2 linked regions of the Pseudoduganella dura genome follow. The protein of the gene in region 1 interacts with the protein of each later gene in a pairwise test. Links are inferred from orthologs where the notes say so. Each region holds a gene or a part of one and is shown on either strand. Other genes may lie near its edges.

Region 1 (4,477 bases):
GGCGTCAACATGTTCCCGCCGGTGCTGTCGCACCCGCAGTTCTGGCTCGGGCCGCTGAAGATGTTCTCGCTGCTGCCGGTGTATGCGCTCTGGGCGCTGCCGACTGTGGGCTGGCTGCTGCTGGTTTCCGCCTGGGCCCGTTCGAAGGCATTCCTGTGGGCGGTAGGCGTGCCGGCCATTGCGATGATCCTTTGCGCCTGGGCCGAGAAGGGCTTGCGGCAAGCCGTCGACACCGGATGGCTGATCGAAAAATTCATCAGCCGCCTGCTGATCGGCGTGATGCCGGGTACCTGGCTGATGGCCGGCGGCGTCCGGGAGCGGGCGCGCGACATGGATATCGCCGCCAACACCCAGGGGCCGGCGGCGGCATTCGACCTGATCTATCAATCGTCATGGGCTGCCGTGGCAACGCCGGAAATGATCGTCGGCGTGGCCGCGGGCGTCGCGATGATCGCCGGCGCCATCTGGCTGCGCAGCCGCCGCGAAGAGGGTTGAACACAGGGACTGCGATCCGATTGCCGGGCGGCGACAAAAACAGCAGCGCGGGGGCTCACTGCTCAGCTGTAAGCCCTGTCTTACAGCGCTACCAGACCCGCACCGATGCCGCCCGGCCCTCCCCATTGAGATAATGCAACCATTCCACCAGCGCCAGACCTTCCGGTCTCGCGTTGGTTGTTGTTTTTGAAGGATGGTTACAAAATGAAAATAATCGACCAGCGTTATCTCGACGGTGCCAACCGTTACTGCACCGAGCCCTGCCTGCTGAGCATCCTCGATCTCGGCCACCCTACTCCCTTCTCCGCCAGCGACATGCAGAACCTGCGCACGCGCCTGAAGCAGGCGCTGCCGGGCCTGCGCCAGGGGCGCAGCCTGATCGGCGTGGTGGGCGACGATGTCGATGCCCCCGGCCGCGGCCTGCAGCTGGCACGCCTGATCCAGAGCGTGGCGATCGAGCTGCATCGCCTCACGGGTGATGAAGTCATGATGGGCTTTGTCGGCGGCGTGCCGAAAATGCCGGGCCGTTACCGGCTGATCCTGCCGTTCCGCTGCGGCACCGTGGCCAATGCCGCGCTGGCGCTGGCCATCCGGCTGGTGGACGGCCTGCTGGCCAGCGAGACATTCCCGCTGGCCGATGGCCTGGCAGAATTGCGCGGTATCGCCGCGGCCGGTGCGCCGCCTATTCGAATTGCCGCTTGAACTGCTCGAACTGCTCCGCCAGCGCCGCATAGTCGGCGCGCAACTGCTGCACTTCCAGCTCCAGCTGGGCCACGCGATCGCCGCGCGACGCGCCGCCCGGCGCCAGTGACGCGGTACCGTAGCCCGCTTCTTCCCGCGCCAGCTGGATCTCGCCACCGAGCAGCTGGCCATAGCGCGGCTCCTTCGTGCCGGGTGCCAGCGCCAGCTTGGCGACGACCGGCGGATACTTGTCGATCAAGAATTGCAACGCGTTCTCCACATCCGCCACGGACTTGAATTCGTGCAGGCGGCCGGTGCGCGTGCGGATCTCGCCGGCGGTCTGGTGGCCGCGCAGCATCAGGATCGTGAGCACGGCCAGCTTTTCCTGTTCCAGCGACCATTTGATGCGCATCCGGTGCTCGTACTTCGTGACGCGCGCGCCGGCGGCGGTCACGGCGTTGACGAGGCGGCGCTCGGTCAGGCGGGCCAGCACGTCGGCCACCGTGTCTTCCGAGATCTGCATCACCGGGTCGCGGCTCGACAGCTGGTTGCAGCCGTTGGTGAGCGCGTTCAGCGACATCGGATAGTTATCGGGCGTCAGCGCTTCCTTCTCGGCCAGCACGGCCAGCACCCGGATTTCGAACGGGTCCAGCGTATCGGTCTGCGCGTCCGGCGCGGGGGCATTTCCTGCCGGATTGTTTGCTACGTCTGTCATGATTTTCCTTAATCGACCAGCTTGTTCAATTGCGCGGGGTCGGCCTTGCCGACCGCATCGATTTCTCCGCTATGCATGCCATGCGCCTTCAGCAGCGCGACGATGCGTTCGATCTGCTGTTCCTGGGCCGCCGCATGGTTGATCAGGCCGTGCAGCGCCTTCGACATGGGGTCGTCGCCGTTCGGCGTCACGCCATAGGCCGCGAACAGGCGCTCCGCATGGCCGTCGTGCTTGCGCACGATGTGGGCCGGATTGCCGACGGCCGTGGCGCCCGGCGGCACGGGTTTCAGCAGCACGGCATTCGACCCCACCTTGGCGTACTCGCCCACCGTGAAGCCGCCCAGCACCTTGGCGCCCGCGCCGACGATCACGCCGCGCTCGAGCGTGGGATGGCGCTTGGTCCCCGGCGACAGCGACGTGCCGCCCAGCGTGACGCCCTGGTAGATCGTGCAGTCGTCGCCGATCTCGGCGGTTTCACCGATCACCACGCCGAAGCCGTGATCGATGAAGACGCGCCGGCCGATCGTGGCGCCGGGATGGATTTCAATACCGGTAACGATGCGCGCCAGGTAGCCGATGAAGCGCCCCGGCCATTTCAGGCCATGGCGCCAGCACCAGTTCGCCGCGCGATGGGCGATGATCGCCTGCAGGCCCGGATAACACGTCAGCACCTCCCAGGCGCTGCGGGCGGCGGGATCGCGTTCGATGATGCTGCGGATGTCTTGGCGCAGGTGGCGGAACATGGTTGCACGGAGTCGGGGGCGGTAGCTCGATGGTAGCGCATCGGCAGGCAGTGTGCAGGCTGGGCTTGCTGCAGCGATGGATGGCGACGAATGCCTGCCCGGGCCGCCCGCATGCGCGATGGCCCGGGCCGGCAGCCGGGTGACGGCCTGGCAGCCGGAAACCTTGTCAGCCTTCCCTGGCGATCCGCTGGCGGCGCGCTTCGTACAGGCAGACGCCGGAAGCGACCGAGACGTTCAGGCTCTCGACCGAGCCGAACATCGGGATGCTGACCAGCATGTCGCAGGTTTCGCGCGTGAGGCGGCGCATGCCTTCGCCTTCGGAGCCCATCACCAGCGCCGTCGGGCCGGTGAAGTCGGCATCGTACAGGCCCTTCTCGCCGTCGTCGGAGGTGCCGATCAGCCAGATGTCGCGCTCCTTCAGCTCGCGCAGCGTGCGCGCCAGGTTCGTGACGGTGATGTATGGAACGGTCTCGGCGGCGCCGCTGGCCACCTTGGCCGCGGTGGCGTTCAGGCCGACCGCGCGGTCCTTCGGCACGATCACGGCATGCGCGCCGACACCGTCGGCCACGCGCAGGCAGGCGCCCAGGTTGTGCGGATCGGTGATGCCATCGAGCACCAGCAGCAGCGGCGGGCCTTCGATCGCATCGAGCAGCTCGTCGAGGTTGCGGGCCAGCGCCAGCTGCGAAGCGAAGGCGATCACGCCCTGGTGGCGGCGGGTGCCGACGATCTTGTCGAGGCGGGCCGAGTCGACCGGCATCACGCGCACGCCGGCCGCCTTGGCGTTGGCGACCAGGTCTTTCATGCGGCGGTCGTCGCGCGTGGCGTCGACGAAGATCTCTTCGACCGACGATGCTTCATGGCGCAGGCGCGAGGTGACGGCATGGAAGCCGAAAATCATTTTGTTCTTGGACATGGTACGTGGTTCTTATGTGGCGAACGGGGTTCGCCGGAGGATGCGCCGCGGCGGCTGCCGCGGCGCGAAAAATCAGCGTTTCTTGCGGGTCTTGCTGCCGGCACCGGCGGCTGCCGGCTTTGCGGCCGAGCCCGCAGCCGTCTGGGTCTTGCCGCCCTTGGCCGGCGCGGTGGATTTGGCGCGGCCCTTCGGCTTCGCTTCGAAGTCGAACTGCGGCAGCAGCGAAATGGAAGGGGCCGGAGCGGCGGCTACCGGCTCGGCCACATCGTCGTTGCCGCCCCGTTTCGCCTTGCCCTTGTATGGCGAAACGGCTTCGTCGGCAACCTTGCGCGGCGCGCTGTCCTGCGCGAAGGCGCGGCCGGCCCCCTTGCCGCCGCCACCGCCGCCACCGCCGCCACCCTTGCCGCCCGCGCCATTGCGCGATGGACCGCCGCGCGTGTTGCCGCGGCGCGGTTTGCCGCCTTCGTCGCCGAAGCCGTCGTCCTCGAACGCCTGCCCCTTGCGCCCGCCGCGCGGCGCCGCCGGCGCCGCCATGCCTTCGGTTTCGCTCGGCGCGAGGCGCAGGTCGATCTTGCGCATTTCGAGATCCACGCGCACCACCTGCACGGTGACCCGGTCGGTCAGCTGGTAGCGCTTGCCGGTGCGCTCGCCGCGCAGTTCGTGGCGGGCGTCGTCGTACTGGAAGTAGTCGGCGCCCAGGTCCGTGATGTGCACCAGGCCCTCGACGAACAGCTGGTCAAGCTGCACGAAGATGCCGAACGTGGTCACGCCGGTGATCAGGCCGGAAAATTCCTCGCCCAGCTTGTCCTGCATGAAGTAGCACTTCAGCCAGGCTTCCACGTCGCGCGACGCTTCGTCGGCGCGGCGTTCGTTGGCCGAGCAGTGCACGCCCAGCGCATCCCACACGGTCAGGTCGCGGGCGGCCTTCGG
Region 2 (3,831 bases), 3.0 Mb from region 1 along the record:
CGAACGCCTGGTGTTCTCCGGCGACCGCCGCGCGGTGCGCGAGCAGACGGTCATCCATGCACTGCAGGGCTTGCTGCGCTTCGTGAACTAAGGTCATTGCGGCGCGGCGCCCTGCCGGTGCCGCCATGCCTTCCCGGCACGTCCGGTGCCGGCTTTCCCGTCGCCCGGCATGACCGGGGTGCGCGGTGCCGGTGGCGCATCGCTGTTGTCCATTATCCACATTCCCGGGCCCGCGCGTTCGCAAAGACGCCCGGCGAACACTTCCCTGTCTCTCCTGCACGCCGCTGCGTGGCTGACCGCCCCCTTTCGCGGGTTGCATCGGCGTGCTCATGCGACTAATATGTGAACATCTATTCAAATGTTATCGATGAGATGAACACCTCCCCTTCCGTTCACGAAGAATCGGTTGCCCAGCTGGCTGACCTGTTCCACCTGCTGGGCGATCCGACCCGCCTGCGCATCGTGCTGGCCTGCGTGCCGGCGCCGATCGCCGTCAGCGAGATCGCCGCCACGCTCGAGCTTTCCAGCTCGCTGGTCAGCCACCACCTGCGCCTGCTGCGCGCGGCCCGCATCGTCAAGGCCGAGCGGCAGGGCAAGCAGGTGTTTTATTCCACCGCCGATGCGCACATCAGCGGCGTCCTGCGCGACATGCTCGAGCATATCGCCGAACCTTCCACCGGAAACGACGTATGAGCGGCCACCATCACCATGACCACGGGCACGGTCACCACCACCACGGCGATCCGGCCGACCACGGCCGCGCGTTCGCCATTGCGATCACGCTGAACGCGATCTTCGTCGTGGTCGAATTCGGCTACGGCTTCATGGCCAACTCCACCGCGCTGATGGCCGACGCGGGGCACAACCTTTCCGACGTGCTGGGCCTGATGCTGGCGTGGGGCGCCGCGATCCTGGCCAAACGCGAACCGTCGCGGCGCTATACCTACGGCCTGCGCAGCAGCTCGATGCTGGCCGCGCTGTTCAACGGCATGCTGCTGATGGCGGCCTGCGGCGCGATCGCATGGGAAGCGGTGTTGCAACTGATCAACCCGGTGGTCGTGCATGGCCCCACGGTATCGGTGGTGGCCGGCATCGGCATCCTTGTCAACGGCATCTCGGCCTGGCTGTTCATGAAGGGCAGCAAGGACGACCTGAACATCCGCGGTGCCTACCTGCACCTGGCGGCCGACGCGGCGATTTCGCTCGGCGTGCTCATTTCCGGCCTGGCGGTGATGTTCACCGGCTGGCTGTGGCTCGACCCGCTCGTCAGCATCGGCATCGTGGTGATGATCGTGGCCGGCACCTGGTCGCTGCTGAAGGAGTCGCTGCGGATGATGATGGCGGCCGTGCCGGGCAGCGTGGATTCGCGCAAGGTGGAACAGTTCCTGCGCGCCCGGCCGGGCGTCACCGGCGTGCACGACCTGCACATCTGGTCAATGAGCACCACGGAAACGGCGCTCACGGCGCACCTGGTCATGCCCGCCGGCTATCCGGGCGATGTGGCGATGGACGACATCGCGCGCGGCCTGCGCGAGCAATTCTCGATTCATCACAGCACGCTGCAGACGGAGATGGGCACCACCGAACATGCCTGCTGCCTGGGGCAGAACGGACAGGCGCACGGGCATGGCGATCACGAACACGAACACGAACACGAACATGCCCACGACCACGACCACGAACATGAGCATGAGCACGAACATGCCCACGGCCACAAGCATGATCACAAGCATGGCCATGCCCATCAGCACTGACGGTGCCGACGGCGGCCCGCACCGGGATGCCGGTGCCAGCCGCCAGGGGCTGGCGGCCCGTCAGTCCGCCAGCCCCGCGAACAGCTGCGTGCTCAGGTAGCGCTCGCCGAACGATGGAATGATCGTCACGATCACCTTGCCTTCGTTTTCCCGCCGCCACGCCACCTGCACGGCGGCCCACAGCGCGGCACCGGCCGATATGCCTACCAGCAACCCCTCCTCGCGCGCGGCCCGGCGCGCATAGTCGAACGCGTCGTCGTTCTTCACGGCGATCACTTCGCCGTAGACATGCGTGTTCAGCACGGCCGGCACGAAACCGGCGCCGATGCCCTGCAGCGGGTGCGGTCCCTTGGTGCCTTTCGACAGGATCGGCGATGCCTCCGGCTCCACGGCGATGCACTGGAACGACGGCTTGCGCTCCCTGATCACTTCGCCCACGCCGGTGATCGTGCCGCCGGTGCCCACGCCGGCCACGAGGATATCGATCTTGCCGTCCGTGTCGCGCCAGATTTCCTCGGCGGTGGTGCGGCGGTGGATGTCGGGATTGGCCGGGTTGTTGAACTGCTGGGGCATCAGGTAGCGGCGGTCCGACTGGGCCATTTCCTCGGCGCGGCGGATCGCGCCCACCATGCCTTCGCCGCCCGGTGTCAGCACCAGCTCGGCGCCATACGCGCGCAGCAGCATGCGGCGTTCGCGGCTCATCGTCTCGGGCATTACCAGCGTGCACCTGTAGCCGCGGGCGGCGCAGACCATCGCCAGCGCGATGCCGGTGTTGCCGCTGGTGGGTTCGAGGATGATGGTGTCCGGCCGGATCAGGCCGGCCTGCTCGGCCGCCGCGATCATCGACAGGCCGATACGGTCTTTCACGCTGTGGGCCGGATTGTAGAATTCCAGCTTGGCCAGCAGTTGCGCGGGCGCGCTCCCTGCCGGGCCGCCTTGTGTCAATCGATTTATGCGGACCAGCGGGGTATTGCCGATCAGCGCGGTCACATCGTTCGCAACGTTCATCGAGGTCTCCACACGAAGGTGAGGAGACCAGTGTAACGCCGCGGCTTACTTCACGTCGAGCAGTTCGACGTCGAAGATCAGTGCCGAGTTGGCCGGAATGTTGGGCATGGCGCGCGCACCATACGCCAGGTTCGACGGGATGATCAGCGTGCGCTTGCCGCCGATCTTCATGCCGGCCACGCCCTGCTCCCAGCCCTTGATGACCTGGCCGGCGCCGAGCCGGAACTCGAGCGGTTCGCCGCGGTCACGCGACGAGTCGAACTTGCGGCCCTTGTGGCCCTTGGCCATCGGGCGGTACAGCCAGCCGGTGTAGTGGACCGACACGGTGCCGCCGGTGGCCGCTTCGCGGCCGGTACCAGCCTTGGTGTCGTTGACGATCAGCTGTTCGGCGGCGGGGCCGATCGTGGCCGAGCCCGGCACCACGGGACCGGCCGGCGCCTCCTGGGCGGCGGGCGCTTCCTGGGTGGCGGGCTGCGCCGGGTTTTCCGGCCCGGCGGGCGGGGTCTGGGCGTGGGCGAACGAGGCGGCGCACAGCAGGAGGGACAGCACTGGAGCGGACAGACGGGTCATCATGTATTCTTTCTGTACTGGTTTTGAGGCGGCAACATGATATCAAATGAACCTGAAGGCGGGCCATTTGCCGGGCCAATTACAGGACCGACCCGCAAACTTTTCTTCGCGCTGTGGCCGGACGAAGCGGCGCGCGCCGCGCTGGCCGCGCTGCAGGCCCCGGTGGCAGGACGGCTGACGCCGCCCGACAAGCTGCACCTGACGCTGGCCTTCCTCGGCCAGGTGGCGGCCGGCGCGGTGCCGGCCCTGCTCGATATCCGCGACCGGCTCGACGTGCCGACGCTGCGGCTCGTGATCGACTGCTACGGCCATTTCGCGCGGCCACGCATCGCCTGGGCCGGCATGACGCGGGTGCCGCCCGAACTGGTGGCGCTGCATGAAGAGTTGATGCGCAGGCTGGAAGCCTCGGGGTTTTCCGCCGCCACGCACGGCGTGTTCAAGCCGCATGTGACACTGGCGCGGGAAGCCAGGCTGGCACCGCCGGAAGCGCCGGCAACGC

Evidence for each region. The genes of interacting proteins can lie anywhere in the genome.
Region 2: the proteins of cysE (region 1) and cysK interact in binary tests that used the Escherichia coli proteins (3 or more experiments, as listed by UniProt). The link is inferred for Pseudoduganella dura from one-to-one orthologs.

What each region holds. Positions count from the first base shown.
Region 1 is NZ_WNWM01000002.1:747,127-751,603, forward strand. What follows is about bases 768-3,616. They hold cysE (serine O-acetyltransferase), read right to left. Parts: upstream 2,635-3,616; coding sequence 1,900-2,634; downstream 768-1,899. Other genes in these bases: GJV26_RS03450 (cyanophycin synthetase family protein), read left to right, coding at 768-1,197; GJV26_RS03455 (YceH family protein), read right to left, coding at 1,178-1,891; rlmB (23S rRNA (guanosine(2251)-2'-O)-methyltransferase RlmB), read right to left, coding at 2,801-3,547. Outside these bases: GJV26_RS03445 (hypothetical protein), read left to right, coding at 1-495; more of GJV26_RS03450, read left to right, coding at 700-767; rnr (ribonuclease R), read right to left, coding at 3,620-4,477.
Region 2 is NZ_WNWM01000002.1:3,771,743-3,775,573, reverse strand. What follows is about bases 789-3,563. They hold cysK (cysteine synthase A), read right to left. Parts: upstream 2,763-3,563; coding sequence 1,815-2,762; downstream 789-1,814. Other genes in these bases: thpR (RNA 2',3'-cyclic phosphodiesterase), read left to right, coding at 3,369-3,563; GJV26_RS16550 (FKBP-type peptidyl-prolyl cis-trans isomerase), read right to left, coding at 2,808-3,332; GJV26_RS16560 (cation diffusion facilitator family transporter), read left to right, coding at 789-1,754. Outside these bases: GJV26_RS16570 (CinA family protein), read left to right, coding at 1-91; GJV26_RS16565 (ArsR/SmtB family transcription factor), read left to right, coding at 373-693; more of GJV26_RS16560, read left to right, coding at 690-788; more of thpR, read left to right, coding at 3,564-3,831.